2 regions of the Paenibacillus sp. F024 genome follow, and region 2 is predicted to be linked to the other one. Evidence: predicted binding sites of a transcription regulator. Region 2 holds the regulator's gene; the other holds the start of a gene.
The links. The regulator NrdR, encoded in region 2, represses ribonucleotide reductase genes. The targets are predictions, from matches to a motif close to AACACNATATATNGTGTT.
Positions count from the first base shown of each region.

Region 1: the regulator NrdR is predicted to act here: its motif matches at 6,631-6,648, upstream of ACZYR9_RS16480 (adenosylcobalamin-dependent ribonucleoside-diphosphate reductase).

Region 1 covers NZ_JBVASZ010000015.1:53,631-69,403, reverse strand. The annotation lists gene ACZYR9_RS16510 (hypothetical protein) at 1-804, opposite strand, end outside; gene ACZYR9_RS16505 (YqhG family protein) at 973-1,932, opposite strand; gene ACZYR9_RS16500 (DEAD/DEAH box helicase) at 1,935-3,743, opposite strand; gene ACZYR9_RS16495 (lipoate--protein ligase family protein) at 4,041-4,886, shown strand; gene ACZYR9_RS16490 (DMT family transporter) at 4,954-5,280, opposite strand; gene dat (D-amino-acid transaminase) at 5,484-6,323, opposite strand; gene ACZYR9_RS16480 (adenosylcobalamin-dependent ribonucleoside-diphosphate reductase) at 6,718-9,324, shown strand; gene ACZYR9_RS16475 (GreA/GreB family elongation factor) at 9,838-10,284, opposite strand; gene ACZYR9_RS16470 (hypothetical protein) at 10,717-11,637, shown strand; gene ACZYR9_RS16465 (pyridoxal phosphate-dependent aminotransferase) at 12,150-12,839, opposite strand; gene ACZYR9_RS16460 (DegT/DnrJ/EryC1/StrS family aminotransferase) at 12,873-13,394, shown strand; gene ACZYR9_RS16455 (acetyltransferase) at 13,391-14,023, shown strand; gene ACZYR9_RS16450 (glycosyltransferase) at 14,145-15,371, shown strand; gene rfbB (dTDP-glucose 4,6-dehydratase) at 15,409-15,773, shown strand, end outside.
Region 2 covers NZ_JBVASZ010000013.1:8,088-23,860, reverse strand. The annotation lists gene ACZYR9_RS14775 (TRAP transporter permease) at 1-1,511, opposite strand, end outside; gene ACZYR9_RS14770 (TAXI family TRAP transporter solute-binding subunit) at 1,578-2,591, opposite strand; gene ACZYR9_RS14765 (armadillo/beta-catenin-like repeat-containing protein) at 2,806-2,895, shown strand; partial or broken gene ACZYR9_RS14760 (substrate-binding domain-containing protein) at 3,000-3,383, opposite strand; gene ACZYR9_RS14755 (LacI family DNA-binding transcriptional regulator) at 3,555-3,740, opposite strand; partial or broken gene ACZYR9_RS14750 (alcohol dehydrogenase catalytic domain-containing protein) at 4,001-4,822, shown strand; gene ACZYR9_RS14745 (hypothetical protein) at 4,927-5,163, opposite strand; gene ACZYR9_RS14740 (hypothetical protein) at 5,192-5,425, opposite strand; gene ACZYR9_RS14735 (hypothetical protein) at 5,439-5,687, opposite strand; gene ACZYR9_RS14730 (hypothetical protein) at 5,763-6,056, opposite strand; gene ACZYR9_RS14725 (Hsp20/alpha crystallin family protein) at 6,297-6,758, shown strand; gene ACZYR9_RS14720 (DUF8821 family protein) at 7,024-7,488, opposite strand; partial or broken gene ACZYR9_RS14715 (hypothetical protein) at 7,593-7,844, opposite strand; partial or broken gene ACZYR9_RS14710 (transcriptional regulator) at 7,821-7,919, opposite strand; gene ACZYR9_RS14705 (hypothetical protein) at 8,031-8,429, shown strand; gene ACZYR9_RS14700 (hypothetical protein) at 8,467-8,751, shown strand; tRNA gene ACZYR9_RS14695 (tRNA-Ala) at 9,440-9,512, opposite strand; gene nrdR (transcriptional regulator NrdR) at 9,680-10,162, opposite strand; gene ACZYR9_RS14685 (alpha/beta-type small acid-soluble spore protein) at 10,260-10,484, shown strand; gene ACZYR9_RS14680 (lytic transglycosylase domain-containing protein) at 10,572-11,147, opposite strand; gene coaE (dephospho-CoA kinase) at 11,144-11,740, opposite strand; gene ytaF (sporulation membrane protein YtaF) at 11,778-12,458, opposite strand; gene mutM (DNA-formamidopyrimidine glycosylase) at 12,562-13,416, opposite strand; gene polA (DNA polymerase I) at 13,437-15,773, opposite strand, start outside.

The DNA.
Region 1 (15,773 bases), on a different contig from region 2:
ATGTCCTCCATAAAGCTCGGCTGCGAATACAGGCTTATGCCCTTGATCAATCCACTGCAGCAGCAGCTCGAAGCGAACAAGCGTCTCCGCATGGCCTTGAACCCAGGGAAGCCGTTCATAGGCGTCGGCCGGTTCGGTTTGGCCGGCTGCTATTATTGTATGCAAGGAATCTGTGTGTGTGAACGGGAACGGTTTCACCAATATGCCTGTTTCGAGCTTGGGCAGCTGACTGTCGTTGTCCAGAGGCAGCTCCTCGCCGGTCTTTGCATCGATATAGAAAACCCGACCCGCTTGCGGTACCGTTACTTTCCAAAGCGCTTCAAGGGGATTGTAATATATACGTTCCAAGTGATAAGGAGATTCGATGATTTCAAGCTGTACCAGGCTGCGGTACAGCGTCCGCATACTGAAAAGAGGGTGCTTGCCATTGCCGTATTCGATCAACCGGTAGCTTTCCTGCCCGGAAGCCTGAATAACCAGGTAGCCTGCTTCCTGCCCGTCCACCGTAACAATAACAATCCATCCGTGTGTTCCAGGCCCGAGCGGATAGGATATCCACGCGCCTTGTTTCCACTGCTCGAATCCTTGCTGGGAAGCGAGTTCCTGGATGAACCGATTCACTGCCTTTTGAATGGAGGGGGCCGAAAGATCGCTTTGTTCGGCCGGCTGCACCTTCAGCGTCTGAGCCGCAGGCTCCTTGAACGCTTCCTGTACGGCGTGAACGGGCCTTAAATCGAATGACACCGCCGCAAGCAGGCTTGTACTAAGGAGCAGTGACGTCAGAGCGAATGAAAGCTTTTTCATCTAATCCAACCACCTGCTTTGCTTGGGAGTTGTTGCTTTAGGCAGTGTGCGCTCACATAGGCGAATATACTCTATACTATAAATCATATGCAATGAAAAGTTTGTTAGAACCTGTAGCCTTGTCTTAGTAAAATTCCCCGTAAAATTCGTTTTGTTCGGGGAGGTTCGTCATCCGTTTGTCGGCTTTAGGGCCGGAAAGTGAAACAAACCGCAATTTATGGCGGATATTTGAATGCGCGGGCGGTACTGCCACTCCACTTCCTGCAGACGGCCGGCATACTGCGCCTCCATCTCCGCCTTGCTGTTCTCACCGGCCTCCTTGAGCAGAGGCTCATAATAAGCACGTACCCTGTTGATTTCATCCTTGAGCCGCAGCTGAGCCTCCTCTGCCCATCGATGGTCATATTCAGCCAGTTTCTTTTCCAAGTAATCCTCAAGATAAATGACTGCCCGTGCAAGCGTAATCCGGTCCGGTGTTATGTAGACATGCGCAGGAAGCCGCGGAGTCAGCCTCTTGTCGGTCAGCCGATCATGAAAATGCTCGACCAATTCGCCGGTTTGCAGCTGGATTCCCAAGGAATGGATCTCACTGCGTTTCATATCGCAGGCCAGCTCGACCTTATAGTTGACGCCTAACCATGTCTCGTAGGGGACGGTAGCCGTTTGTTTAGGCTGCTCCGGCGTGTGCTGCTCGAACAGCCGTACGAACCGGCCTTTGCTCAGAACGGCGGTGAAAATCTGTTCGAGCCTACGGCTGCCGTAGGTGAGCTCATCACGAGGGACACGTGCAGTGAAGGCTGTAGGCACGAAGCCGAAGTAGCGGCCGAGGATGCTGTCGCCTTGAGGCTGCGGCGTACCGGGAGGAGCTGCAGGCTGCACTGCCTGAGCGCCCTGCGGCGGATGCAGCATTCGATAGGTCTCGGGATCGAAGATAAATGTGCAGGTCATGGTTTCCGGTACGGCCCCGGTGCGTTCCACAAAGCTCCAATAATATGGCCGCTGCGTTAAATCCTTGTCAGCGGAAGGAGACAGCTTGACGGTAACGTAAGCAGGATGCTTTTCAAGTACGTCACACTGCTCTGCTTCCAAATAGCGCAAAACGTAGGATCTGATTTCCTCAGCGTTCATGCTTATGGCTGTACCTCCCCGCCGCCGTATTGTTGTATGCTAACCGTGTGCAGGGAGGAATTGACCAGATTCTGAAGTCCTGCCGCTTCATTCATTTCTTGTTCCATTTCTGTTTTCAGTTGTGTGAACGACCGTCCGAGATCATCGAGCTGCCTATGAATTTCGTCCCTGCTTTTGGAGGTAAGGATCATTTTGGCCAGGTGCGACTCCAAAGACGTGTTTTTCTCGAAGCGTTCCAAAATCGTATCCAGCTGACCGATAACCAGCTCAAACATGTTAATTTTCTCATGCAGCAGGGACAGGATGTGCTCCTCAATCGTTCCGAGCGTCGACAAATTGTAAATTTTGACGTCTTCCTTCTGGCCGAGCCGGTGTACACGGCCGATCCTTTGCTCGACCCGCATGGGATTCCACGGTAAATCAAAATTGATCATATGGTGGCAGAATTGAAGGTTGATTCCTTCGCCGCCGGCCTCTGTGGCAATCAGCACCTGGGCCCGGCCCCTGAACAAGTCCATCATCCAATCCTTCTTACCCCGGTTCATGCCTCCGCGATAGGGCACAGCCTGAATTTTATGCTCCTTCAAATACTGCAGCAGGTATTCTTGGGATGCGCGGTATTCTGTGAAAATGATCGTTTTGTCGTTAATGGATTGGATGAGCTCCAATACCTTTTCGGCTTTGGTATTCGCTTTGATGCTGCGGATTTTCTCTACAAGCTCCCATATTCTTGAGCGCAGAGGGGAGTCTTCTGCGGTTTTTTTGAACATGTTGACCAGAGTAATAAAAACGGCATCCCGGCTTGAGCATACTTCTCGCTGTAATGTGACCAGAGAAAGCATGCTGCCTATATCGCCGCCGGTTTCCTCATATCGCGTTTTGACGAAATCGGTAACCCCATCGTAAAGCGCTTGCTCCTCCTCTGAAAGCTGGAGCGGAATATTGCGGACAATTCGTTTGGTAAAGCTTACGTTGCCGTCGCTGCGGCGGTTGCGGATCATGACCTTGCTCAGCTCCTGCTGGAGCTGGTCTTCATTCTTGGGGATTCGTTTATCGACGACAAAATTGGCCTGAAAGCTGCCTTGTCCGCCAAGCTGACCTGGCTTCAGCAGGGTAATCAGATTGTACAGCTCTTTAAGGTCGTTCTGTACCGGAGTCGCCGTCAGCAGAAGGCAGTATTTTTTGCGCAGCTCGTTGATAAAACGGTAGTTGGTCGTTTTTTTATTTTTCAGCTTGTGCGCTTCATCGACGATCAGCATATCATACTCCAGTCCAACCACGATGTCCCGGTGGGGGTCGCGCTTGGCGGTATCCATCGAGGCGACGACGATATCGTTTTGCACCCACATGTACTCTTTCTTTTGAGCTACGGCGGGGATACCGAACTTTTGATTCAGCTCCCGAACCCATTGCAGCACCAAGGAAGCGGGTACGAGTATAAGCACTTTTCGGACCAGGCCCCGGATCATGTATTCCTTGAGAATGAGACCCGCCTCAATGGTTTTGCCAAGTCCTACTTCATCGGCAAGAATAGCCCGTCCCCGCATTTCGGTCAGCACTTTTTTGGCGGTCCCGATTTGATGCTCCATCGGAACGAGGCTCGGCAGATGGGCCAGGCATTGAAGCTCGTCGAAGCTGCGGATGAGTCCGGCCTGCTCGGCCTCGAGTGCGAGCCGGTACATGACCGGATCATCCCAAGGACCGTTGCGCATGGACCGTTCGTGCAGTTGCTCGAACCATTCCCTGTCGTAATGGAGCTCCACATGCTCATTGAGCTTCCGTACGTGCTCTTTTCGCTCGGTTGGTTGCATTTTCACGCGCTCCTTTTCCAGTGATTCGGAAATGCATAGCCAAGGCTGCGCCTCTAAATCACTGAATATTCTTGACTAACACCCGCGACCTTTATGGATGGAACACACGGTTTTACTCGTCAGACTCGCCTAAAGTTAATTTTTAGTATGTACAACTTAGGGGCTTTCAAACCATGCAGTAATGTTTTATGATGAGGGAATAGCCTTCAGAAGACGGCGATTTAACGTGAATACGCAACGATATGCGCCGTGAACAGGACAGGCTTGGCAACGTACAGTAAAGGAATGGTGAAATAGATGAAGAACGAATGGCGGTTTATCCGTTCGGGTTTCGGCACGCCGGATTACAATATGGCAGTGGATGAGGCGATTCTGACGGCACATAGCGAAGGGTTGGTTCCTCCGACCGTGAGGTTTTACGGCTGGAACCCTCCAACGCTGTCGGTAGGTTTTTTTCAAAAGGCTGCAAGCGAGGTGAATTTTGACGCTCTGGAGCAGGAGGGTATCGGCTTTGTCCGGAGAGCGACCGGGGGCCGTGCCGTGCTTCACGATAAGGAGCTGACATACAGTATGATCGTATCGGAGAGCTATCCCGGCATTCCGCGGAGCGTCACCGAGGCGTATCGTGTGCTTAGTGAAGGACTGCTGCTAGGGTTTCGCAAGCTGGGGCTGTCGGCGGAGATGGTTCAGCTGGAGAACGAAGAAGAGAAAGAAAAATACGCATCTATGGGTTCGGCAGCCTGCTTCGACTCTCCGTCCTGGTATGAGCTTGTGGTAGAGGGAAGGAAGGTGGCCGGGAGCGCGCAAACCCGACAGAAGGGGGTAGTGCTTCAGCACGGATCGATCCTTCTGGACCTTGATGCGGATCAGCTGTTCAGACTGCTGCGTTTTTCTAACGAGCGCGTGATGGAGCGGATGAAGCAGCAATTTTTAAAGAAGGCGGTTGCGATTAATGAAGTGCGCGGTCAAGCCGAGCTGCCCAGAGTGGAGTTGGGCGAGGTAGAGGAAGCATTCCACGCGGGCATTGAAGAAGGATTAGGGATTCGGCTGGTCCCTTCGGAGCTGACGGACCATGAGCAGGAGCTTGTCGAACGGTTAATGGTGGAGAAATACGGTAATTCCGAGTGGAACCTTCGGAGATAATGATCTCCGGGGTTTTTTTTCGTTTGGGGAGGGCGCTATGGAAGGACCGGCATCAAGCCCGCCGGCCTCAGGCATTGACGGATCGCAGATTTAATATCATCACTCCCGCAATGATCAGCAAAACTCCAAGTACGGTGGTTGAGGTCAGTTTTTCTTTCCAAACTAGAAAGCCGATGAGAGCCGTTGCCGCTGTTCCGACTCCTGACCATATGGCATAAGCGATGCCCAGAGGAATTTGCTGTAAGGATAGGGATAAAGAATAGAAGGCGATTGAAAAGCTGATGATGACGCCTATACTGGGAAATACTTTGGTAAAGCCTGCCGATGCCTTCAGCATGGATGTGCCGAACAGTTCAAAAACAATCGCCAAGGTTAAAAATAAATAAGCTTTCAAGGCTGCTCCCCCTTCGTTAAGTCTGCCCATTCAACCACAACCCGTCAGCGGCAAGTCCGAATATCGCGGCGGGTACAGCTTCGATCCCGATGGGTTCCAACGCCATCAAATCCGGCGGCAGGAAGACCGGAGATAGGTATCTTTCGGTCCTGTGCTGTCGTGAAGCAGGTCTCCGGCTTGGCAATCCGGCAGCCAAAGGCTGACTACATGGAAATTGTCTTTTCAAACTCGTGCTGCAGCTTGCGGGTAACCGGTCCGGGATTGCCATTGGCGACAGGGGTCCCGTCTACGGATATGACAGGAGTCACTTCAACGGTTGTACCCGTAATGAATGCTTCATCGGCGGTGCGTAGCTCGTCCAATGTAAATGGAGATTCCTTCACGGACAATCCGAGTCCCCGGGACAGGCGAAGTACAACCGCGCGGGTGATGCCGTGCAGAATCAGATGGTCGGCAGGATGCGTAATGACGGCACCGTCCTTGACAATCATGATATTGGACGCGCTGCATTCCGTTACGGTGCCGTTACGATGCAGGATGACATCACCGGCTCCCAGGTCCACCGCATGCTGCTTAGCCATGACGTTAGGGAGCAGATTCAGGGTTTTCAGATCGCAGCGGAGCCAACGGATATCGTCCATCGTTACAGCGGCGATGCCTTCTTTCATGGTGTTCAGCGGACGACGCATTTCGGTAGTGTAGGCCATCAAGATCGGCTTGCTGTCCTCAGGAAACGGATGAGAACGCGGTGCGGCTCCCCGAGTCACTTGCATGTACACTGTGCCCTCGGTCAAGCTGTTGATATCCATCAGCTCTTCCAGACGTGCTGCTATCACATCGGATGGTGAGGGCAGCGGAATTCTCAGCGCCGAGGCACTTTTCTCCCAGCGCTCAAAATGAGCCGCCGCTTCATACAGTTTTCCGTTATAAACGCGAAAAACCTCATAGACCCCATCGCCAAAATAATAACCGCGGTCTTCCGGAGAAATCCGCAGGTCTTCTTTTGAGACAAACCGGTCCTGATACAAATACGTCTTAGACATAGCGTGAGCCTCCTGTAAAATAATAACAAGAACATATGTTTGTGTAAATGCTGCAGACATGATACATTAATTCCAGACTAGCAATCCGCCGAAGAATTGTCAAAACCGCTTTGCGTTGACCGGTTTATCGAATTTCTATCGCAATTGAAACAGAGCCTTTAGACCCTTTTTTAGCAAACAGATTTTGTATCTTTTGTCGAAAATGATGAGAATTTGAGAAACGAAAAAGAGAGCAATGTAGAGAAAAAGCAAGCTTTCTGCCAGCATGCTTGGACTAAATCGTTAATTTCGTTTTTTTGGTATTAGAAACACTATATATTGTATTGTATAATGGATTTCACATACCAGATATTGTGATTGATCTTTTGAATATATTTTCCGGGAGGTTGTTGTTTTGAAGACCATGCAGCAGACCAAATTGGAAGGGCTAAGCGAGAAGATTTTTCTGGATCGTTACGCGATGAAGAATGCGGACACCAGTCACACGAAAGTCGGCGATACCGTATTGGTGTTGACTAAGGACGATCCTAAATTTCCTGCGAAGGAAGTCGGCGAGGTCATCGAGCGTAACGGAATACAGGTTAAAGTCAAGCTGCGCAGCGGGGAGGTTTTCGAATCCTCTGTAGAAAAGCTTACATTAACCTTGGAAAAAACTCCTCAGCAAATGTGGGATCGCTTGGCCTCTGCCATGGCTTCTGTGGAAGAAACTCCGGAGAAACAAGCCGAATGGACCGAAAAGTTCCGATACATTCTGGAAGACTGGAAGCTTGTACCTGGAGGACGGATCGCCGCCGGCGCCGATGCCAGCGATGAACTGACGCTTTTTAACTGTTACGTGATTCCTTCTCCGCATGACAGCCGCGGAGGAATTATGGCCACGCTGTCCGAGATGACCGAGATTATGGCCCGGGGCGGCGGCGTAGGCATTAATTTGTCCTCTCTCCGTCCGCGCCGTTCCGTTGTCAAGGGAGTGAACGGTTCTTCCAGCGGCGCCGTTTCATGGGGCGGACTGTTCAGCTATACTACCGGCTTGATCGAGCAGGGGGGCAGCCGCCGCGGGGCGCTTATGCTGATGATGAACGATTGGCACCCTGACGTTCTAAATTTCATTACGGTCAAACAAACCATGGGGCAAATTACGAATGCCAATTTGTCCGTATGCGTCAGCAACGGTTTTATGAAAGCCGTAAAAGAAGATTTGGACTGGGAATTGGTGTACCCCGATACGACAGACCCTGAATACAATGAGATTTGGGACGGGGATCTGGAAAAATGGAAAAAGACGGGCAAGAACGTTATTCATTACCGCACGGTTAAGGCGCGCGACGTATGGCATACGATCATTGAATCCGCGTGGAAATCGGCGGAGCCAGGTGTCGTGTTTATGGAATATTACAACCAGATGTCCAACAGCTGGTATTTCAATCCGATCATTTGTACGAATCCTTGCGGTGAGCAGGGGCTTCCGGCTTGGGGCGTCTGCAACCTGTCGGCGATCAACCTATCCAAGTTTTACGACGAAGAAAACCATGATGTGGCTTGGGATGAACTGGCGACCGTGGTCCGTTATTCGACACGTTTTCTGGATAATGTGATTGACAAGACCCCTTATCATTTTGAAGAGAACCGGATCAATCAACAGGGTGAGCGCCGCATTGGTCTTGGTTCCATGGGTCTCGCCGAGCTGATGATCAAGCTGAATATCCGTTACGGCAGTCCCGAATCCCTGGAGTTTCTTGATAAGCTTTATGGCTTTATGGCGAAGGAAGCATACCTTGCTTCCGCCGATATTGCGGAAGAAAAAGGCTCCTTCAAGCATTTTGAGACGGAACCGTTCCTGCAAAGCGGCTTTATGAAGACGATGACCTCGGTTTATCCGGAGGTCGGCGCAGCCATTAAGAAGAAGGGGATGCGCAATGTAACGGTCATTACGCAGGCGCCTACCGGCAGTACGGGTACGATGGTCGGCACATCTACCGGAATCGAGCCTTACTTTGCGTTTGAATATTACCGTCAAAGCCGGTTAGGCTTCGACAAGCAGTATGTACCGATTGCGCAGCAGTGGAAGGATCAGCATCCGAACGAGGATCTGCCGGATTACTTCATCACCGCTATGGACCTGTCCGCAGAAGATCATATCCGTGTACAAGCCGCGATTCAGAAATGGGTGGACAGCTCCATCTCCAAGACGGCGAATTGCCCGGCCGACTTTACGGTAGAAGAAACAAAGCGCCTGTACGAGCTGGCATTTGACCTAGGCTGCAAAGGCGTAACCATTTACCGTGACGGAAGCCGCGACGTGCAGGTGCTCAGCACCGACAAGAAGGATGATAAGGCGGAGGAAGCGAAAGGAACGGAAGCGCAAGCCACAGCAGCCGCTCCGGCTGTCAATGCGAAGGAAGAAACTTCCTTGAACGGTCTTACTCAATCGCTGGCCGTAAATATCGACGCGAAGACGGAGCAGGTCTTTGACAAGCAGTACAAACGCCGTCCGCAAGCGCTCCGCGGCGCAACCTATAAATTCAATACGCCGTTTGGAATGGCGTATATTACGATTAACGATATGAACGGAAGCCCAAGCGAGATTTTCCTGAACGTGGGCAAGGCCGGTTCCGATGTATTCGCGATGTCTGAAGCGCTTGGCCGCGTTTGCTCCTTGTTCCTCCGTTACGGAGACCATGGCAACAAGGTGCAGCTGCTGATCAAGCACCTGAAAGGCATCGGCGGCTCCGGCGCCATCGGCTTCGGCGCCAACCGCGTCGAATCGATCGCCGACGCCGTCGCCCAAGCGCTTGAAATGCACGGCAATTTCTCCGACAGCGCGGAAGACTACGTCACCGCTACCCAGGAAGTCGTCCATGAGACAACAACCGCTCAATACGCAGTAACCCGCAGCGCAGCCACGTCCCTTGACCTGTGCCCATCCTGCGGCTCCGCTTCGCTGATCAACAGCGAGGGCTGCAAAAACTGCAGCAACTGCGGATATAGCAAGTGCAGCTGAAAAAAGGCCTTCGGGCCTTTTTTATTTGTTTTTTGTGATGAATCATTGAAGCTGCTAAAAGACCACAACTAATGATAATTTTGACTCATCGAAGGTGACAAACACCTTCATTATTCAGGTTAATGCATGAATACACTTATTTGAATAATTATGCAATATATCGTATTAATATCCGAACTTGCTTGTGATCTTGAAAAAGGGACTGTTTTTCCGTTGCAATATCACAAATTTGTAAGGGGATTCCATCCGGCTTGTATTTGTACTGAACATCGATGTAGGCTGATCAATTATTGTCCCCAATGTAAACGCAAAATATCATTGATGGAACTCGTGCAAAGCGGAAGATGCAATGTTTGCAAATGAAGACAGGAGCGCTCTATCCCTATGATATCCGAACATTGGACGTATTCCTTAAGCGTTTTGGGATTCAGGTCTCCATGGACGGTGAGAGCGTGAATAAAGTCCTGTATTGTCAGATCCCCTTTGGAACTGCTCATTGATAGCCCACAATGTTTAATTTACATCGCCGTGATTAACAAACTTAATACCTTCCACTCTTACTAAGGTCTCGCCGGAAGGTATAACGAGTTGATAGTTTTCATTAGTTTGTGCCATCAGCAATTGAAACCCAATAGGAGATAAGAATGATATCAAGTTTCTATTGGGATCAGCCCGATGTGGGAATACTATCGTAAGAGATTCTGTTGATCCGTCATCTAGATATCGAAAATCCACTTTGCTTCCTATTAGCGCAATGGAATTTAGATTTTCTTCGGTTAGATTTTTTATAATCCCTTCAAGAGTTGAACAGTATACAGATATCGTCTTCTCAACATTGCGGCGCTTTTGGTTGTATTCAGGAAGATACTGGTTCAGGAAATTAATCTTTTCATCGTCAAAATAAACAAGCTGAGTAACCAGTTGTACTCGGGAATCCTGATATAATAAACTATGGTTCATAGTAGATTTCCCCTCCTTTACGAAGCACACCAAATACACTGAAGTTAAAGCCATATACCATATAAATCCCTCCCATGTAAAATATAGGTCTCCATTAGGGAGACCTTCAGATCATTGTACCAAATATTATTGGTAAATCCAATGATACGTCCCACTATAAACATACACAACTTGATAGTTTCCACTTATGAGTGCTAAATTTTATCAAAAGTGTAGGCATTCCGTAATTATACGGAGTGCCTCACTCTATTTTTATAACTATTTTACTCATAATTTAATATAAGACAGGCGCTCGAAAAGAAGAACAGCTTATTTGGACGGTTAAAAAAGTATCAGATTGGTAGGTTTCTTTTGAGCCTAATCAGTTTATGTTAATAAAAGCTTCGGTACGATGAAATATTAAAGACCATACGAACAAAGGGGCATATGAATATGGATTCTGCTAGTTCAAAGAAAGTAACGATTATTTCATATGTTATTGCCATTACATTTATTATTGCCATGATTACGGCTTCGGTGATGTTAAAAGATAACGAAATTATTTTGCCTGAAATTGCGGCAATGGCAATTGGCATGTGGGTGTACCGAGAAGCCGGATGGATCAGGCAACCATCGAAGATTTTTCTTGCTCCTTCTCTAACTGCTGTGGTCGGCTTTATGGTAAATCAATTACACATTTCTTATTTAGGAAAAGTCATTCTCACCTTGGTACTGATGATGCTCTTTTTGCGAATCATTCAATCAAGCTTGGCACCGTCGATTGCAACGGGTTTACTGCCGTTGGTGGTTAATGCAAACGAATGGTCATTTATTATATCGGTTTTCATTTTCACCTTCATATTGATGCTTGGAGTTCTTGCATTTGGCTTGAATAAAGGACTTTATAAGAAAGTGGAGATACAATACAAGTATATGCCCGTATTCTTAGTGCTGACTTTCGTTTGGATCGGTTTATGCTGGGTCGCTGGTTACCAACAACTCGCAATTATCCCGCCTATTCTCGTTGTTGTGTATGAGTCACTGCAAAAGCCAATGTACAGTGGGAAGATGGCCTTTAAGCAAGGGCTTGTGTTGACAATATCTGCAACTGTCGGAGCGCTATTGTATTTTAATATTGATTCATGGCTATTGGTAACGCTGTTGGATATGATCTTGATGCTTGTTCTATCACTGATTGTTGGTATCCGTATGCCTGCGATATACGCTTTTCCACTGCTTCCGTTTATCTTCCCTGATGATATCGTAATGAAATTGCCGCAAGGTTCGTTAGTCACATGTTTGTTTATGTTTGTTTCAGTGTTAGTGTATAAAAAGTATGAAATGAAGCGAACCGGGAAAGTAATGCAAATGTGAAAAGGGAAGGGTTAACTCATTCTAGGTTGGGCTATTTCTTTACTGCAATAAAGAAAATACGCGGTTAAACCGCGGGATTTTAATAGGGTGGTGCCATGACGTCTCGTCCCTTGCGGTGGAGGACTCTTTCGTTTATCTAATGATAATGTAAAAGGAGAGAACTACAGGGGCTAAAAGGACGATTAACATAGAAAATTTGTCACACTGCTCGACGTTTTTGACATTTTATGCGGTTCGCGCGGAAGACGCGAGAGCGCCCGAACAGATGCGTCGATTTGCCTTGTGAAGCGGTGTTCCGACGATCATTTCCAGCCTGTTGGTCTTCATTGTACTTCGAAACCATAATCTGGAGCAATTTCAGCGAGCGCTGGACGTATGGTGAACTGTTCGGTCTCTCTCTCATCAGCTTTGCGATTGCTGCTTGGCTCATTGGGCAACGAAAATATTATGGCGGCGTGACGAAACCGGCGAAGGGGCGCACTGGTCGTGGTATTTGTTGAAGGCTTCGCAATTCACTTTATGATTTCCGTTAATTCATGAATAAATGCCGCATTTTCTTCTTCTGTTCCTACCGAAACACGAATATGGTGAGGAAGCTGCCATATCCCGCCATAACGAACAATAATTCCTTTGTTCAACAGTTTCTCATAAATAGATTTTGCACTTGGACCAAGCTCCACAAGCACGAAGTTGCTCATGCTTTCAATAAATGGAAGGCGGAGTTTTTTGAACGCACGGTAAAATTGCTCTCGCCCTTGCGTATTCGATTGAAGAGACAAGTGGACATGCTCCTCATCATGAACGGCTGCCGCTGCTGCTGCTTGTGCCAAGGCATTGACATTAAAGGGTTCCTTTACCTTGAGAATATGCCGGATAATATCTTCCGAAGCTGCCCCAAACCCCACGCGTAATCCCGCCAGTCCGTAGATTTTTGAAAAAGTCTGAAGCACCACAATGGGATAACCGGCTTCAACAAATTCCAAGCCGTTCGTGTAATCCGCAGCCGTAGCATATTGGCTGTAAGCCGCATCAAACAATACAAGAATATGTTTGGGCAGAAAATCCAGGAGGTGATGCAGGACCGATCTGGCTAAATAAGTACCTGTTGGGTTATTAGGCGAACAAATACATATCATTTTGGTGCGTTCCGTAACCGCTTCAGCGGGAAAGGTTTTTCCGGGCTGGTTGTTTTTAGTTTCCATGCAACAAAAGCCTTTGGCATCGGTGAGGGAGGTTTGGTTTACAGCAGTGATCAATCCATCATTGAACGGATTAGGTGGGCTGGTAATTTCGGTTTTTCTGCAAATCGAGATACTACTCTACTGGGGCTGAACAGTAAAATATCCGAATATACGGCTGCGATCGCCTTGGCTACATTGGATGTCTATGCAGAAAAGAAGAAAAAGCGTGAGCAACTGGATCAATGGTACAGAAAATTTTTCGATGAATTTGGTTTAAATGAAAAAGGCTGGGTGACCCATAAGAGCATCGGCTCAATCGCCAGTCAATTCTTTTCTCTTTTATGTCAGGAGGAGCAAGATAACCAGGCTATTATTTCAAGGCTTGCAACATACAAGATCGAGGCACGATCATACTTTTCCCCAGCTTGCCATCAACAAAAAATGTTCGTTCGCTATCCCTCCACCATACTTAAAGTTACGGATAACATATCAAGACGCATTGTAAGTTTGCCACTCTGGGAAGAAATGAATGAATTCGAAGTTAAATATATTATGGAGACGATTAATCGGCTATGAAGAAATTGATCATATGGGGGTGCGGCGGGCACGCAAGAGAAGTCAACTGGCTATGCGAGCAAGCCGGCTATGAGGTTTTCGGTTTTTTGGATGAAAGACCAGAAATGAAAGGGAAGACGATAAATGGAGTTCCAGTCTTAGGGGATTTGTCCGATATCAAATCTCTTTGCCACGAAACAGAAATCGTCTGTGCAGGGGTCGGGGATCCTGTGCTCAAGAGACGATTCGTTGATAAAACCATAGCGGAAGGATTCCAACCGGCAGGTGCGATCATTCATCCCGGTGTCAGGATTTCAGCTAGAAACCGTATCGGCCAAGGCACCATCATTTGTGAAGGTGCGATACTGACAGATAATATCGAGATTGGCTCTTACGTGATTGTTAATCGAAATGTAAATCTTAGCCACGATGTCCGGATAGGGCATTTCGCCACTATCGCGCCGGGTGTGAATATTGCGGGCAATGTGACTGTGGGCGATGGGGCATATATCGGAATAGGGGTTTCGATCCGAGAAAAAATAACGATCGGAAAAGAGGCTGTGGTCGGTGGTGGAGCTTTTGTAAAGGACGACGTGCCCGCGAGAACATTGGCCGCTGGAGTTCCTGCTCAAATTAAGAAGTATTATTAAGTAATCGAAAATAATGATAGACAGAATAAGCGAAGGATTAAAATGAAAAATCTGGTTCGTTGCCAACTTTCTTATTTTAAGGTTGGGCAGTCATAAAATATTAAAAATAGGAGTGTGTCATATGAACGCATCGCTAGGAAATCGCAAACTTGCTGTCATTGATAGTACATTTCCATGGATTCAGAGTGGATTCCGTTATTGGGAGAACTATGAAATTTACCGCCAACGTCCAGATACACTGTTTTTTGCAACATCTCCTTACACGGATCCAATAGGTCAACGACAACCGACCACATTTCCGGCTCCCGTACACAATTTCTATGAGCTAATTCCCATGGCTCTCTCCGAGAATATTACTGATATTTATTGTGTTTTCCTAAGCATGGCCGTTAGTCTGATAGGAAAAGAAAGACTGCCCGGAGGGTATAATATTATCGGCGCCGCGCGCGAGTTAAATATAAAGCCCTTTATTGAAGACCATAAAATAAGGCTTCATACAACCATTTATCCCGGAGGCGGGTTACAGCAGGATACTCCGCTTAAATTGACACAGTTGGATAAGTATTACTCGACGATCTTTACGAATGTTCATGAGGTCAAAAAAAGCTTTTCAAAAAGTATCCATGTTCCCGGTATGATTAATGCCGAATTTTATGCATTGAAGCCAAAGCCTGCGCCTCAGCCTATTAGAATTGTTTTCGCAGCACACTCTGGGATCCGCAAAAATTTTCCTGCAATGATAGAAGCTTTTAACCAATTGGACGACAGCTTTCACTTGCACATCGTTGGGGACTGGGAACCTTACCTTCATCTATTGAAGAATGACAATTATACGTACCACGGCCTGCTTCACCCCGATCAAGCACGTCGAGTATACCAGCAATGCCATGTGTTCGTCAGCTGCAGTAGAGCGGACTGGACAGCATCTGACGGATTTCCGACGACAGCGGCGGGCGATGCAATGGCGACCGGTTGCCTGTTGGTCTCAACCAATTTTCGTCAGGATCATTCTGAGCTGCAGACCGGATGGGACTATCTCGAAATAACCGAGCACAGAAGATTGATAGATATTCTGTGGTGGGTCAAACAGAATTTCGAACCAGCTATGAAGATCGCGGAAAACGGCACAAATAAAATAAGAACGAAGTTCAACTCCAGAGTGGTTGTGCAAAATAAATTGCTGGCTATGGGACTTCCGCCGGCCATTGACCCTTTTGCCGATAATACGATAGACGGAATGAAGTCTGAAGCAGTCAAGGAAGCAGAGGTTCTCACAGGTCCAAAGAATAAGTTCTGGGATGTGTCAGGCTGGAAAAACAAGCTTGGCAGCATCCGACGAAACTGGTAAGCGGTCGATTTTCAATTCATAACGGGAGGCTGGAGAGTTGAAAATACTTGTAACGGGAGGTTGCGGTTTTATAGGAAGTAATTTTGTACTCTATATGTTGAATAAATATCCGGATTATCAGATCATCAATCTGGACACCTTAACGTATGCCGGAAATGAGGACAATTTGACAGATGCCCACCTGCATCCCAACTATTCGTTTATTAAAGGTGACATTACGGATCGGCAGCTAATCAACTCTTTGTTCCGGCAAAGCATCGATGTGGTGGTTAATTTCGCAGCCGAGACTCATGTAGATCGGAGCATCCAAAATCCGGAAATCTTCGTGCATACCAATATCGTGGGTACTCAAGTGCTTCTTGACGCAGCAAGGCAATATGGGGTGAAACGTTTTATACAAAT
Region 2 (15,773 bases):
GGATTTGCGCCTAGTTCCACTAATCCCGGAGCAACCACAGAAGCGGCAATCGCATAGGCGGCAACGGTAGGCAGTCCCATACCAAGAACAATCGTAATAATCATAGCTAAGATAAGTCCTAACAATAGATTTCCATTGGAATACGAAATAATGATCATGGAGAATCTTGTACCTAGCCCCGTTAAAGAAATGATTCCGACGATGATGCCCGCTACAGCCGTTGTAGCCGCAATATCCATTGCACCTCTGGATCCTAAATAAAGAGCTTCCAATATTTTTCTCAGATTAAACCGTGTCGCTATACGAAAAGCACTAATAATAAGTATTGAAATCATGGCGTAAAAGGAAGCCTTTAGTGGAGTAATTTGAAGCACGAACAATGCAAATAACAAAACAAGTATCGGTGTTAATAAATAAGTTTCTTTCAAAAGCAGCTTCTTAAAATCCGGCAGCATTTCTTTTGGCAAGCCCACCAACCCACGCTTTACCGCTTCATAATCCGTCATAACAAAAACGGACCAAAAATAAAGCAATGCCGGGATCGTTGCAGCTAAAGCTACCGAAAGATATGGGATTCCTAAAAATTCCGCCATCATAAAGGCACCCGCTCCCATAATTGGCGGCATAATCTGCCCCCCAGTCGAAGCTACTGCTTCCACAGCACCTGCAAACCGGGCTGAATAACCTGTACGTTTGATCAAAGGAATAGTAAACGTTCCGGTAGTCACCACATTACCTACTGAACTTCCGCTAATAGTACCAAATAATGCGCTAGATATAACAGCCACTTTCGCCGGTCCCCCACGACGTCCTCCAGCTAATGCGAGTGAAAAATCTATAATAACCTTAGATGCACCGGAAACCTGCAAAAATGCCCCAAATAAAATAAATATATACACATAAGTCGCTGATACACCTAAAGGTATGCCTAAGATACCATTCGTGCTGAAAATAAACCCTAATGTCCGGTCGAGATCATAACCTTTATGCCATAATAGTCCTGGAAGGAAGTTTCCCGCTAAAGCATATACGATAAAAATAATTGCAATAATCGGAAGTGACCAGCCTTGCAGTCTTCGTGCGCTTTCCAACACTAGAATGACCAGGAGCAAACTGATGATGACATCCATGGTTGTAGGAGTTGTAGTGATCCTATAGATCAATTCTTTAAACTCAATTAACAAATATCCCAATACTACCGCATTCATAATGATAAACAGATAGTCAGACCAAGCAATTTTATTTGTAGCGGAGCTTCTTCTAAAAGGGACTAGAGAAAAAATGAGGATCAATGCAAAAAATAGATGCACACTTCTCATATAATACGGATCAATAGGCTTCCATATCAATGTAATTAATTCAAAAATCGCGAATGCGATGCCAACCCAATATACAAATTGATTAGACCAACCTTGAAGATTACGATAAAGTCCTGTTTCTTCAGAGGTTTCAGTAAATTCTGGAATACTTTCTTTGTTGTTTGATTCTTGAGTATTTGCTTCTTTAGTCATGCACTCTCACCCCAGAATTAGATTCTCTTTGGAATGCAATTTTTTTGAAAATAGTAATCAATATTTTTATTCCAGAGGCATGGCTTGTTTGGGCACTTCCAATCCTTTTTCATTAAAATAGTTATAAGCTCCCTTATGAAGTGGCACGCTTAAATTAATGATATTCTCTTCCATAGTATCCTTTGCCGAAGCATGCCCCTTCACCAGCTTTTCGTGATTACTGTAGGTTGCTTTTACAATTTCATAAGCAAGACTTTCGGGCATGTCTTTATGTCCGAACATCACATTCCATAAAACAACCGTATCCACCGCATCTTTTTGTCCGTTATACGTTCCGGCCGGAATTTGCCCCAACTGCATATAAGGATATTTTTTTTGCAGATTTTGTATATCCTCCTTACTGATCCCGAAAACTGTAACGTCATCCGTCGCTGCGATTTCCGAGGTCGATGGATGCGGAACTCCGGTAGGAGCAAGCCCGATAACGTCAACTAATCCGTCTTTCATCTGTCCTGTGGCATCTGCGTACCCGCTGTTGATGATATTGGCTTTAATTCCGAAATGATCTAGTACCATTCTCCAATACGAATCGGCCGAACTTCCGGCAGGGCCAGGTACGAATCGTTTTCCGTTAAGATCGTGAATGCTTTTGATCCCTGTTTTTGTTAAGGTGTGAAGTTGAAAAAAACCTGGATACATAGGGAATAGAGCCCTTAAATTACTATGCTTCGAACCATTAGTCCACTCTGTACCCTCTAATCCGGCATAAATGATCCCATCCGCAGCCAAACCAATATCAGCTTGTTTGCTCTCAACTAGCTTGGCATTATCCACCCCGCCGCCGGTAACCTCTAACGACATGGGTATTCCTACCGGGTTGCTAACTACACTTGACCAAGCACCTGCCCACGCATGATAAATTCCACCAATAGAACTGGTAGCTACAGTTATTCCTCTGGGCCAATTCCCTTTATCTGAACCTGACGCCTGATTAGCATCAGGACCGTTGGATGCAGAATTGGAACATCCTGCAGCTATGGTAAGCACCACCGCCAAACACATGAACACAAACTTTTTCAAAAGATTACCTCCTTTTTATTAAAACGCTTTCATTCCTTCCTGAAAAAATTCTTTACCTGTTTCTTGCCCTACACCCCGACCATAAATAGAGAGAACTTTCCCTTCACCTCCAATTAAAAATGAATTTTTTAAAGCTTCGATCAAATTGTATGTAATGTACGATGTTCTGTATACACTTTATTATTTAATACTACTTGGCATTTGTCAATAATGAATATATTTTTATCCGTTATTACAATCGAAGTCCAATTCATTAACCACCAATTCATGTTGGTGTTTATCCCATTTGTGCATAAAAAAATGAACCTCGTTATATATGGAAGCCATTATAACGCGATTCAGTCAAATTTTTTATGTCTAAATCTTTTTTTGCAACTGTTACGACTCATCCTTGAAAAGTGATCATAGTCACCCGCTTCTCTTGGCCGGCTTCAATTCCTGCTCCATGAGTTCTTTCCTTTTGTCATAGCCGCTTTGAATGTCAAATTGACCTTGCTTGATAAGTTCTTCCGACTCGGCTTCCCCATAATCCTCCAAAGCACTCTTATAGCCGGTCAAACGATCTTTACCGGTGCTAATACTTGGCGGACCTGTTATAATCGCAATTTTGCTATAACCATGACGGATTAAATGCTCGGTGGCCGAATAACCCCCATGGATATTGTTGGTCATAATAACATCGGAATTCATGAATTCCGGACAACGGTTCAAAAAAACAATAGGTATGCCGGTTTTATCGATCGACTTGAAATAATCGCCCGTATTGCCTGCAAATGAAACGATCAGCCCGTCTACTCTTTGGGGCCGATTAACATCTTTAGATACTTACGTTCTTTCTCTACGGAAGAATCGGTATTACTAAGCAAGATGCCGTAATTTTTTTGGGAAAGCTCTTCTTCGATCCCGCGAACGACATTCGCAAAGAAGGGGTTTGCAATATCGGAAATTAAAATGCCAATAATTCTAGATTCCTTTACACGCAAACTTTTCGCCAGAATGTTTGGCTGATAATTCAGTTCCTGTATGGCACATTATTGATTTTTCTTTCGTTTCTTGGCTAACGTATCTTTTACCGTTTAATGCGTTAGAAACCGCAGCCGTAGATACCCCAGCGAGTACCGCCACCTCTTTAAGCGTCGTTCTCTTCAATGTGCAGTCCCCTCCCTTTTTGCCTGTAATCATTAAAAAATCCTCTTCAGGTCAAAAACGGTCTGAAGAAGATCATATTCGTTCGTAATTATACCTAGCCAATAATATGACGTCAATCTGTATGCCCGTTAGGTATATTTCTACAGCATCATTACCAAAATAAAGCGCGCCTTAAAATCAAAACCGGAAGATATGGGTCTGAGCCAACAATTCCATATTAGGAGGATGTTTGTGAGAAAGCCATTACTTTTCATGGCCATATGAATATGCAAGTGAAGCAGAACCCGATCCGACGCTACAGAAGAAAGACGATATTATTGTCCGGGTTACATCAACGGCCATTTGCGGTTCTGATCTTCACATTTATCAGGGAGCCATCCCCGCTGTACCCGGAGTAAGTGAGTGGTCATGAATCGATGGACATCGTTAAAGAACCGAGGTAACCCGGGTGAAGAAAGGTGATCGGGTTGTTTTGCCTTTTAATATCTCATGCAGCCAGTGTGATAATTCCAATTCCAATCCGGAAGTCGATATCGACATCCAGGGGGACAAGCTGAACTTTTTGCATGCACCTTACGGCAGCTTCATGCCTTTTGTCAAATTGGAAAATGAAAAGCTTCTCTTCTTGTCCGATGTGCTGCCTGCGGCTTATTGGAGTGTGGACAATTCGGTCATGAAGCAAGGGGATACGGTTGTGGTCCTTCGCTGCGGCCCTGTTGGCCTTATGGCGCAAAAGTTTTCCTCGATGAGGGCGCAAAAAGGGTTATTGCCATTGATCATCTTCCTTACCGCTTGTATCATGCAAAAAAATGAATAACGTTGAATTGTTCAACTTTGTAGAATTCAGCGATATGGACAAGCATATTAGAGAACATACAAGCGGCGGGGCGGATGTGGTCATTGATTGTGTTGGAATGGATGGCAAAAGGACACCATTGGAAGAGGAAGAGTGGAAGGCTAAACTCGTTGGAGGAACCTTAAGCGCAATTCAAATCCCAATGAATGCAGTGAAAAAATTCGGCACGATCCAGCTGAATGGCGTTTATGGGTCCAAGTATAATCAATTCATGCTCGGCCATTTAAGGGGGAATTGACATTGCTTTGATTATTTCAAATGTCTTTAAAATGAAAAATAGCCGCTCCGCTTCTAGGTTGAAGTGACCGGCTTTTGATGATTTGAATTTGTTTAGACTGCACTGTTTTTAGCGGTCGCGCTATCTACTATATCCGGATCGACAATGCTGGAGATTGGTAAGCTTAATGGAGAAAGATCTCCGTTTAACTCCGCTACCGCCGAATTCCGCTTATAGGATACTAATTTGTCGATAATCTGAATCGCTCCTGTATTGACTACCGATGCATTATCAACCGCATTGATTTTAGCAACCAGTATATTAACTGCAGTTGGAGTAAAGAAAAGCATAGCTGTCACCCCTCATTTGGTTATCAACTCATACAATACTGTTCTTCACCGTTTTTGAATCACTTATATCCGCATCGGAAACCCAAGAAAGCGGAAAAATTATCGGCGACAGATCTCCGTTTTGTTCCCCAATCCCTTGGTTTCGTTTATATGACACAAACAAATCAATATGCTGACTGGGTCCCATATTCACGACCGCCGAATTATCTATAGCATTGATTTTTAAACCAAGCATATTGATCTCCATCGGAGCAAAGGTCATTGTGTATCCCCCTTCACAATATTGTTGATAACCGGTTGTTTTTTATCGCTGGATTATCTAATACGTCCTCATCCAACACCATCTGAACCGTATCAAATTGAAGGGTCAAATCCGCGTGCTGCTGACCAAAACCCTGTGTTTTTTTTGCGCTTACATTGCGATTAAATTTAAAGGTCGATCCAAAAGAAATGCTGCTTAACTGATCCGTATTATTAATTTTCATAAAGCCTATATTTACACTTGTAGGTTTGAAGAACATCATCCATGTTCCTTTCTATTGTTGACGTATCATTTATAGCCAGCAACGATGATGCCTTTAGCATGTAAAATCATTCATTTAAGGTAACGGTGTCCGCTCCGACTCAAATGACGAGGCTGAATCGATTTGGTCTCGATCATCCACAAAGCTTCTAGTTCCGTAAAAGCTGCTTCCGTCCCCCATATTCTGTCCTAAACCCATATTCTTTTTATCAGAATTATGCCATTCCGCCAATAAGTTTTGACCGACATTTATAGCTGACGCATTTTCGAAGGAGTTGACTTTAATGATATTAATATTGATCACAATTTGGGGAACAGGAAAGGACACTTTGCTTACCTCCCTTGCTGATATTTTAAACGCAGCCTCCATTCCATATATATATTCCCCTTCATCGACGAATATGAAAGAGACCATAAACTTCATACATAAATCAGCCCGATTATATTGGACCGGTATATATTTATTGCAAATTTTTGTGAGTTTTAAGCATTTAATGACTAGATTTCTAATAAAATATCGTTAGTGCTATAGTTATAGCCCACCCCATGACATGATTTTCATTCTATAACTCAATCGATCATCGAGACCTGAAGCAGGGGGAAAGAACGTATGGAGTTTGAAAAAATGAAAAAATGGATGGAGCTTGCCAAACAGTTTCAACAAGGCTCCTTTTGGGACGATGTATTTGATACCGACTATACAAAACAAATGATGGATCAGTTGACGACTTCATCGGCCGAAGCGCCGTCCAAACCTTTATTTCCTCCTGTGGACATCTTTCAAAGTCAACAGGAATGGATTATCGTAATGGATCTTCCGGGAGTTCGAAAAGAAGACGTGGAGTTATCAGTCGCTGATTATAATTTAAACATTACGGGTGTTTTGAATGGCGTTTACGGTAATTTGAAAACCGTTCATAGAGAGAGGTTCGACGGTAAGTTTGACCGAACGATTACTTTGCCTGAGCCGGTCGGACCGGAGACGAACATTACAGCCAAATTCGCTAAAGGCACCATTGTCATTAGAATTCCCAGAACCTACAGATCTAATGAAAAAATAATCATCGATTAGCTCTTGGTTTCTTTAAATCGGCTGTCAGCTCGTACTGTGCGACTTTTCCCGCATTTGGCAAGCCATTGAAACATAGAGGTATGCCCAAATTCCCTGTACCTTTTCAAAAGGAATGAGTTTACTCGATGGATCATTACTCAACCAAATGCCGCCCCAGGTTAAAAAAACAAAATAGACCGGGGACGAGGTACGCTGCACTCCTCCGCGCGGGCGAACACTCATAAATAAAAGCTGGAAATCGGGTGGAGCGAGATTGTAGCTTACTTTAATATTCTCCTTTAATTACAAAAAACGAGCCTCGAATTGTTCCAGCTAGTTTAGACTTCTGTCTAGCAAACTTAAACTTTTCTTCTAACTCCTTAGGTACCTCCATCCCCTCAGAAAGCTTAAAACCAACGGCCCGCTTCTTAGGATCATCAGCCGTATACATGACGTTGACCTCTAGACCATCCTCATAAAAGACGAAGGCCCATTTGATATTTTCCACTTGAAAACGCGACGTTTCTAAAGGCTTGCTTGAAAACTCAATATGACGTTCTTCTTTCAAAATTCGATTCACATAATCTAGGGTCTCCTGACTTTCGCTGGCTGGCACAACCGTAAATTCATGCTTGTATTTGTTCATAAAGTATCGGGCTTCATTAGCACGTAAACCAGCAAGAGCTTCTGCTACAGGTGAAGAATCAAAACCAACCGTAGACACATTTTTGAAATCAACGATGCAAGACAATTCCATCTCTCCTTGTATCCTTTTTTCCTAAACAAGAGGAATCCACATTTCATCAAAAACAAAGCCGTTTCGTTGCACCATCTTATTTGTATTGCCGAATGCGGTTACTGCTCCAACACCTTTTCAAAGCTCGCCGTACCATTTCCCCCATCCATACTTAGCTCCATTGAGTGCTTGAGCGTTTGAGATTCCCGTTTGTTCGAGATGAAATTATTTTCCATCCCCTCACCGGTTTGGATATTGGCCACCCACTTGGCAAGCTTGCTTGAGTCGGTTAAGGCGGACCAAAGCTTTTCAATCGAAGCCGTGAACTGAAAATCCATAGATAAGGTTAATAGTTGGTTCAAGCGCAACATATTCGCACTCCAGAACTTGCTGTAGAAAGCCACCCAACCTTGAATTTCTCTGAGTGGATAGGCGATTAGTCTATAAATATACTTATATAATTAGAACCTATTTTTCTATAAATTAAGCTAGAGTCGATGACCAAGCTTCACTGCATTTCATACGAGACAGCATCTGAAGACAAGGAGGTGAAAAAAATGGGATATCGATTAATTCGCAACGTTGTTTCGCCAACACAGTTTGGCGATTTTCCGCATAATGAGCAACAACTCGACTTAACAATTAGATTGCCTCATGACCCAAGAAAAGTAATCTGCGGTACTGTCGTCGATGATCAGACTAGTCTTCCTGTTCCTTGTGCAATCGTGAAATTTTTCCGCGCAAATAGTGGCGATCCGCGTTTCACGTGCGATCTGACACCGATTGGACATGCAATCACAGACGACTGTGGTCATTTCCTTGCAGGTCCTTTTGAACCGCCTTTTACAATTGTATGGAAAGTCTTCAAGCTTGTCAGCGACAACTACAGCACAACAGCTACAAACTTTGTAAGCACTTATCCGCCAATTGATGCACCTCCAACTGGAACCCCTTGAGGCAAATAATTAGAAACTCTAAAAAGGCAGGGTTTTTATGCTTATGCAAATTTTAGTTCTCTGTTTGCTCTGCGTAATCACGACGACCATTTGCTATCAACTAAAAATCGGCAAAGAATTATTAAATAAATTAGATGAGGTAATTAACGTTATAAAACAAAGGGGGCTAGAAAAAGATTCTTATAATGTAAATAAAAAGGAAGAAACAACAGAAATAAATTTTCTACAACATGAAGAAGTGCCTTTAGCCACCGGTTTCATCCATGTTTCAACAGACGAGGAACCTCCTCGATTAAACATTAAAATTACAAAAAACAACTAACATAATTGTCGGCAATTTCCTTGCAATCATCCTGTAGGCAACCTTTCATCAGGAACAGTGCCTACAGGTTTTCATCTTTGAAGTAATAAGGTAATCGTGAGTTGGGTGCGAAATTGCCAATAAAAGCAATTGCGCTGGCCGTGTGCATGTTTCCGTTCATTCGTTGGACAAGCAATACCTAAGAATCACTTAGTATGCAAAAACAAAATGCGTTTGGAAAAAGGCTGCTTTACCATCGTCTTGGAGATGCAGTGGGAATTTAATGGAGTCTGTCAAGAATTTGGTGTAAACACTCCTAAAGAAACCCTGCGAATCACGTTACGGTAAATGGGGGCCAATTCGGTCAGGGAAGAATACCGAGAACTGGAGCAAGATTTGTCCCCAGTTAGATAATCCAGAATGAATAATAGATTGATTGGAGAGTTTACACAGTTAATTTTAGAGACCCATTTAATGGAGTTAACAACAAAAAAGACGACATATCTGCCGTTTTGGTTTAAATGGTTGGTGGACCCTGGGGGGCTCGAACCCCTGACCTCGATTACTTCCATAAATAATTTAATTGTATTAATTTTCCTATCTATCTTACCCTCACCAGCGACACACAGCACTCTACATGCGTAGAGTACGGTAGCATGATTATAAACAAAAAGAACGACAACTCTGCCGTTCTTCCGCCAAACTCTTATGGAGAATAGGGGGCTCGAACCCCTGACCTCGTCGCTGCCAGCGACGCGCTCTCCCAGCTGAGCTAATTCCCCACACCATAAAAGTGCTGCTGGTATTCAATTTTCCGGGTAGTCAAACCGGTAACGACGTGCGCCCGGCTGTGCTATGGCACCGTGATGTTTTGTCGTCATGTTCTCTAGCGGCGACAAAAATAAAGATACCACAACGGGAAGGGGCTTGTCAACATTTTTTTCGAATGTTAATTTCGGCCGCCGTTCCCGCCTACTTGATGCTTGGAGAGAAGCTCATTTAGCTCCTTCATGAACATATTGATATCTTTAAACTGCCGGTAAACGGAAGCAAAACGAATATAGGCTACCTCGTCAACGGGATATAATTCAGACATGACGATCTCGCCGATCTCGCGGCTGTCTACTTCAGCCTGGGCGGTGTTACGCATCTGCTTCTCAACCTCGGAGACGATCATTTCCAATCTTTCCACGGACACCGGCCGTTTCTCGCAAGCGCGGATAAGCCCACGGAGCATCTTCTCCCGGCTGAATTCTTCACGGCTGCCGTCTTTCTTAATGACAATTAACGGGGTTTCTTCAACCATTTCGAAAGTGGTGAAGCGCTTCTGGCATTTCTCGCACTCGCGGCGGCGTCTGATCGATTTATTCTCATTTGCAGAACGCGAGTCTAACACTTTGGTGCCGGGATAATCGCAATATGGACATTTCATCGGTTTTCCTCCTTTCCATAATTCCCAACAGCTCCCTGACATGAGATTCGTGTAAACGCACATAATAGGTTTACCAACGACAAGGAGGTGAACAGACATGGGTGCAGGTCAATCCCGCAGCAGCAATGCATTGGTAGTGCCTCAAGCAAATGCCGCTTTGGATCAAATGAAGTACGAAGTAGCTCAAGAGCTGGGTATTGCCATTCCTCAAGATGGCTACTACGGTAACATGGCTACTCGTGATACTGGTGCGATCGGTGGTCATATTACCCGCCGCCTGGTGCAAATCGCCGAGCAGCAAATCGCTGGTCAATTCAAATAATAACACGTTTTGAAGCATACGAGAAGAAGCAGTCCGGACAATGCTCCCCTTAAGGAGTCCTTGTCCGGCACTTCTTTTATTTAAAGTTCAACGGATTCCCCAATCCTCCGCATAGGTTTTGTAATACTTGTCATAATAATACGTGACACGCTGTACATAGCGCTTGGTCTCGCCATAAGGAATTTGCTCGCTATTATCGAGCGTTCCGTCCCATCTTCCCTCCTGCAGCCAACGGCTTACTTTACCGTGTCCTGCATTGTAACCGGCAAGGACGGCAAACGTATTGCCGTTAAACTGCTTAAACAGCCAGTTCAAATACCATGAACCCAACTCAATGTTAACTTCAGGCACGTCCAACCGATTTTTGAACGTACTAGGAAATGAAGCTCTCTCTATAATCCAATCCGAGGTATCCGGCATCAACTGCATAAGACCGTATGCGCCTTTACTGGAGGTCACATCAGGCTTATAGTTGGTTTCTACCCGTATCACGGCAGCAATTAGAAAAGGATCAAGCTGGTACTTCTCTGCGCTTTGGCGAATTTCATCCTTATAATGAATCGGGTACATAAAACGCCCCAAGATATTCGTGCCTAGAAACAAAAATAACAAAAACGTCAGCAGAAGCAGGGCGAACACTCGCTTTTTGCGTAAAAAGCTCATGATAGTCCCCTCTCCGACCAAAATTGTTCAATCTGCTGATCTGTTTCCTCCATCGTACCTGAATTATCAATAACGATATCGGCCAATTCTTTTTTCATTTCAATCGGCATTTGTGAGTTCAGCCGTTTCATCGCCTGTTCCTCGGTTAACCCGTCCCGCTTCATCAAACGTTCCATTTGAACGCGCCGAGGCACATAAACTACCATAACCTGCTTGTACATCGATTGCAAATTCGATTCGTACAAAAGCGGAACATCCACAACGACCAGCTTGTCCGGATACTGCGTCTCGTAAGCCTGCATCCGCTCGCGCATCGCCGCACGAATCGGCGGATGCAGCAAAGCTTCGAGATCCTTTAACGCATCCGGATTTCCGAAGACGCGTTCTCCAAGCTTTTTCCTGTCTAGGGAGCCGTCCTTTCTCAGAAGGTCGGCTCCAAATCGTTCGATGACTTGAGTTAAGACGGGGGTGCCTGGCTCCACCACTTCTCTGGCGATGCGGTCCGCATCGATCAACAGCGCTCCGCGGCGGACAAGCATAGCAGCCACTGTACTTTTGCCGCAGGCGATGCCCCCGGTTAATCCGATGTTCAATGGGTCTCCCCCTAAACCAAAATAAGTGCAGTAACCGTTACAATAATTTCATGATGCCCATCAAGATCAGTAGAAATCCGGGTAAAATAGAAAGCTTGCGAATCCACTTCAGCTCCGCATACCGGAATCCGATCTGTAGGCCTAAGCCAAGAAACATACCGCTGGCCAATGCAATGACTGCCGCGGTGAGCCACGGTGTGAATCCAAGAAGTGCGGCCCCGATCCCGGCACCAAACGCATCCAGAGACAAAGCGACGCCCAGCAGTACAGCTTCGTATGCCGAGATATTGCCCGACCGGTCGACATCGGCAATGGACGGTGTCCGTAAGATTTGGATGACAAGCCCGAGCCTTTTCAGCTCAATATACCATATGGCTTTGGCCGGTACGGATGCAGGTTCTGCCACAATAGGCGCTCTCTCGGCTTCGTCGTTTGTCTCTTCATCCTTTTTGTCCGAAAACATTTGATATACCGCCCACACGCCGATGCCCATTAGGATAAAAGCTCCGACATATTTGGCGGCCTCTGGATCGACGAATCGACTCATCAGCACGCCGACCTGCATGGATGTATAAATAATCAGGCCGGAACAAAACGATATTATGACAATCGACAGCAGGGGAATACGAATTTTACGAAGTCCATACATCACTCCGACTCCGAATCCGTCCAAACTGACGGCAAACGCCAATAGCATCAATGAGACGACAGGCAGCATGCTCTTTCCTCCCTCATCAGATCAACTTTACTCCATACTATATGGAGGATCTGGGCGGGGGGTGCATAACGGGCATCCTTCCTATAGTGCATAACACTTTAAGCTATAAAGTCCGTTTACTCCTTCTGCGTTTTAAAGGCTGGCATTGGGGGCAATAGTGGGTCCCTCGTCCCCCTAAAACCATTTTTTCGATGTGGTGTCCGCATTGAAAGCAGGGCTCGTCTTTGCGGCCGTACATTTTAAACTGATGCTGAAACATGCCGATTTCGCCTTGACCGTTCACATACGATTTAATGGTAGAGCCGCCTACAGCCACGGCCTCCTTCAAGGTCGTCACGATCGCCTCATACAGTTTGGCCATCTCAAGCTTGTTCAAGCTGCGGGCTTCCCTCTCGGGATGAATACCGGCCAGAAACAGCGATTCATCCACATAGATATTCCCGATCCCCACAATATATTCCTGATTTAAGAGCAGCGGCTTAATTTTGGTGGGACGCGACCCGATCCTGTCCCGGAACGCCTCAAATGTAAAGGCCTCGTCCAAAGGCTCCAGCCCCAGCTTTTTTAACGGAACTTCAAGCAAATCCTGATTCTTCGGATAAAGATGCATCGTACCGAATTGGCGCACATCCTTGTATCTCAGCTCGGTGCCGTCTGTAAAATAAAACACGACATGCGTGTGCAGCTCCATCGGCTCATCGCTTCGATACAGACCATATCTGCCTTCCATGCGAAGATGCGAGACGAGCGTATAATGGTCGAACATAAGCCGCAGAAATTTGCCTCTGCGTTCCACCGACTGGATGGTTTCTCCACTCAGGAGCATTTGAAATTCCTCAATATCGTAAGGATACTGAATAATTCGCGGCAGCCTAACCGAAACCCGCTCCACCGTCTTTCCGATCACCAATTGATTCAGCGTCCTCCGGACCGTTTCTACCTCCGGCAGCTCTGGCATGATGTCTTCCCTCCCTGCGTTTACTTCGCCTCGTACCAGTTGACTCCGTCATCCACATCTACCTTCAGCGGTACATCGAGCTCGAGCGCGTTTTCCATCACTTCGGCAACCATCTTCTTCATGGTCTCCAGCTCATCCTCAGGCACCTCGAGCACCAATTCATCGTGCACCTGAAGCAGCAGCCGGCTCTTGACTCCCTCTTCCTTCATCCGCTTGTCCAGCTGCACCATGGCCAGCTTGATAATATCCGCCGCAGTGCCTTGGATCGGCGTATTCATTGCGGTCCGTTCAGCGAACGAACGAAGATTGAAATTGGAAGCCTTAATTTCCGGTAAATACCGGCGGCGGTGGAGAAGTGTGGTCACATACCCATCCTCACGCGCTTGCTTGACAATATCGTCCATATATTGGCGAACCCCTTGGAAAACGGCAAAATACTGCTCGATAAACTTCGCCGCATCCTTGCGGGTAATATTCAAATTCTGAGACAAACCGTAATCGCTGATGCCGTAAACAATGCCGAAATTGACGGCTTTCGCCTGGCGGCGCATATTCGAATCGACGCCGTCCTCCGGCACGCCGAATACATCCATCGCCGTTTTCGTATGAATGTCCATGTTCTCGCGAAACGCTTCGATCAGCTTCTCATCCTGAGAGATATGAGCCAGCACACGCAGCTCGATCTGCGAATAATCCGCGGTCAGAATACGCCATCCGGATTCTGAGGGTTTGAAGACCTTGCGGATTTTACGTCCTTCCTCCAAGCGGATCGGAATATTCTGCAGATTCGGATATTGGCTGCTCAGACGGCCGGTGGCTGCAATGGTCTGTCTATAGTAAGTGTGCACTTTCCCGGTTTCCGGGCGGACCTCTTTGAGCAAGCCTTCCACGTAAGTGGACTGCAGCTTGGCCAACGTCCGGTAATGGAGAATATGTCCGACCATCGGATGATAGGGCTCGAGCTTTTCGAGCACTTCCGCATCGGTAGAATAGCCTGTCTTCGTTTTCTTGATCACCGGAAGCTGAAGCTTCTCAAACAAGATTTCCCCCAGCTGCTTGGGAGAGTTGATGTTAAACTCCACCCCTGCCTCATCATAAATCGACTGCATGATCTTCTCCAGCTGTTTGCCAAGCTCCGCGCCGTAAGCTTTGAGCTCCTCGACGTCCACTTTAATCCCTTTGCGTTCCATCGAGGCAAGCACCAGCGCCAAAGGAAGCTCAAGCTCGTGAAACAGCTCATTCATTCCGCTGGACTCAAGCTCGGATTGCAGTGTCTCGGCCAACTGCTGCACAGCTAATGCCTTACGGCACATCAAGCTGCTCAGAACATCCGCCTCCGGAAGCTTGAATTTGGCGCCTTTGCCGAATACGTCCTCATCGGCGGGGATCGCAGACTTGCCGTAACGGGCGGAAAGTCCGTGCAAGGTCAGCGCAGACTCCGTAGGATCAAGCAAATAACCGGCAAGCAGCACATCAAAGCTTACGCCGCGCAGCTCCAGCCCCTGCCAAAAGAGTGCCACCACCGCGCGGTGAAGATCGTATACGGCGATGGATTTCTTCTCGTCCGCCAACCACTGACGCACGCTGTCAGCCCCATCCGTCTCCTGTTTAAGAAGCTCAAACGGCAAATAATAGCCTGTCGGTTCCATATCGGCGTCTGTCTCGGTATAAAAGGACAAGCCGAGCACTTCTCCCGTATGCGGGTTATCCCCGATCACTTCAACGTGCAGCGCCCGAACGCCGGGCAGCACTTCGACCAGTTCTCCCAGCCCCTCCGGCGTAACCTGAATAGCTTGAATCTTAGCCTCTGCCTGGGACGAGCCTGCAGCGTCCGCCGAAACGTCTTGGCCTCCTCCATTAGGCAGGTTCAGCCGCTCCAGCAGCGATTTAAATTCCAGCTTGCGGAACATGTCCCCCAAAGCTTGTTCATTGTATCCGCCGTACGCCAGATCGTCCCAAGGAATATCTACCGGAACCTCGCGGAAAATCGTCGCCAGCTCCTTGCTCATCCGCGCATCATCAGCGTGAGCGGCGACCTTCTCGCCCATCTTTCCTTTGATGTTCGATGCATTCTCAAGCACCTTTTCCACCGATCCGTATTCGTGCAGGAGCTTCAGGGCCGTCTTCTCTCCCACACCCGGGATGCCGGGAATATTATCGCTGGTATCCCCCATAAGACCTTTGAGATCAATAATTTGAACCGGCTTCAGCCCGTATTTTTCTTCGATATAAGCCGGATCGTACAGCTCCACCTCGCTGATCCCTTTGCGTGTCAGCGCAATCTTTACGTTATCTGAAGCAAGCTGCAGCATGTCTTTATCGCCGGTCACTACAAGCACTTCCATACCGTTCTGCCC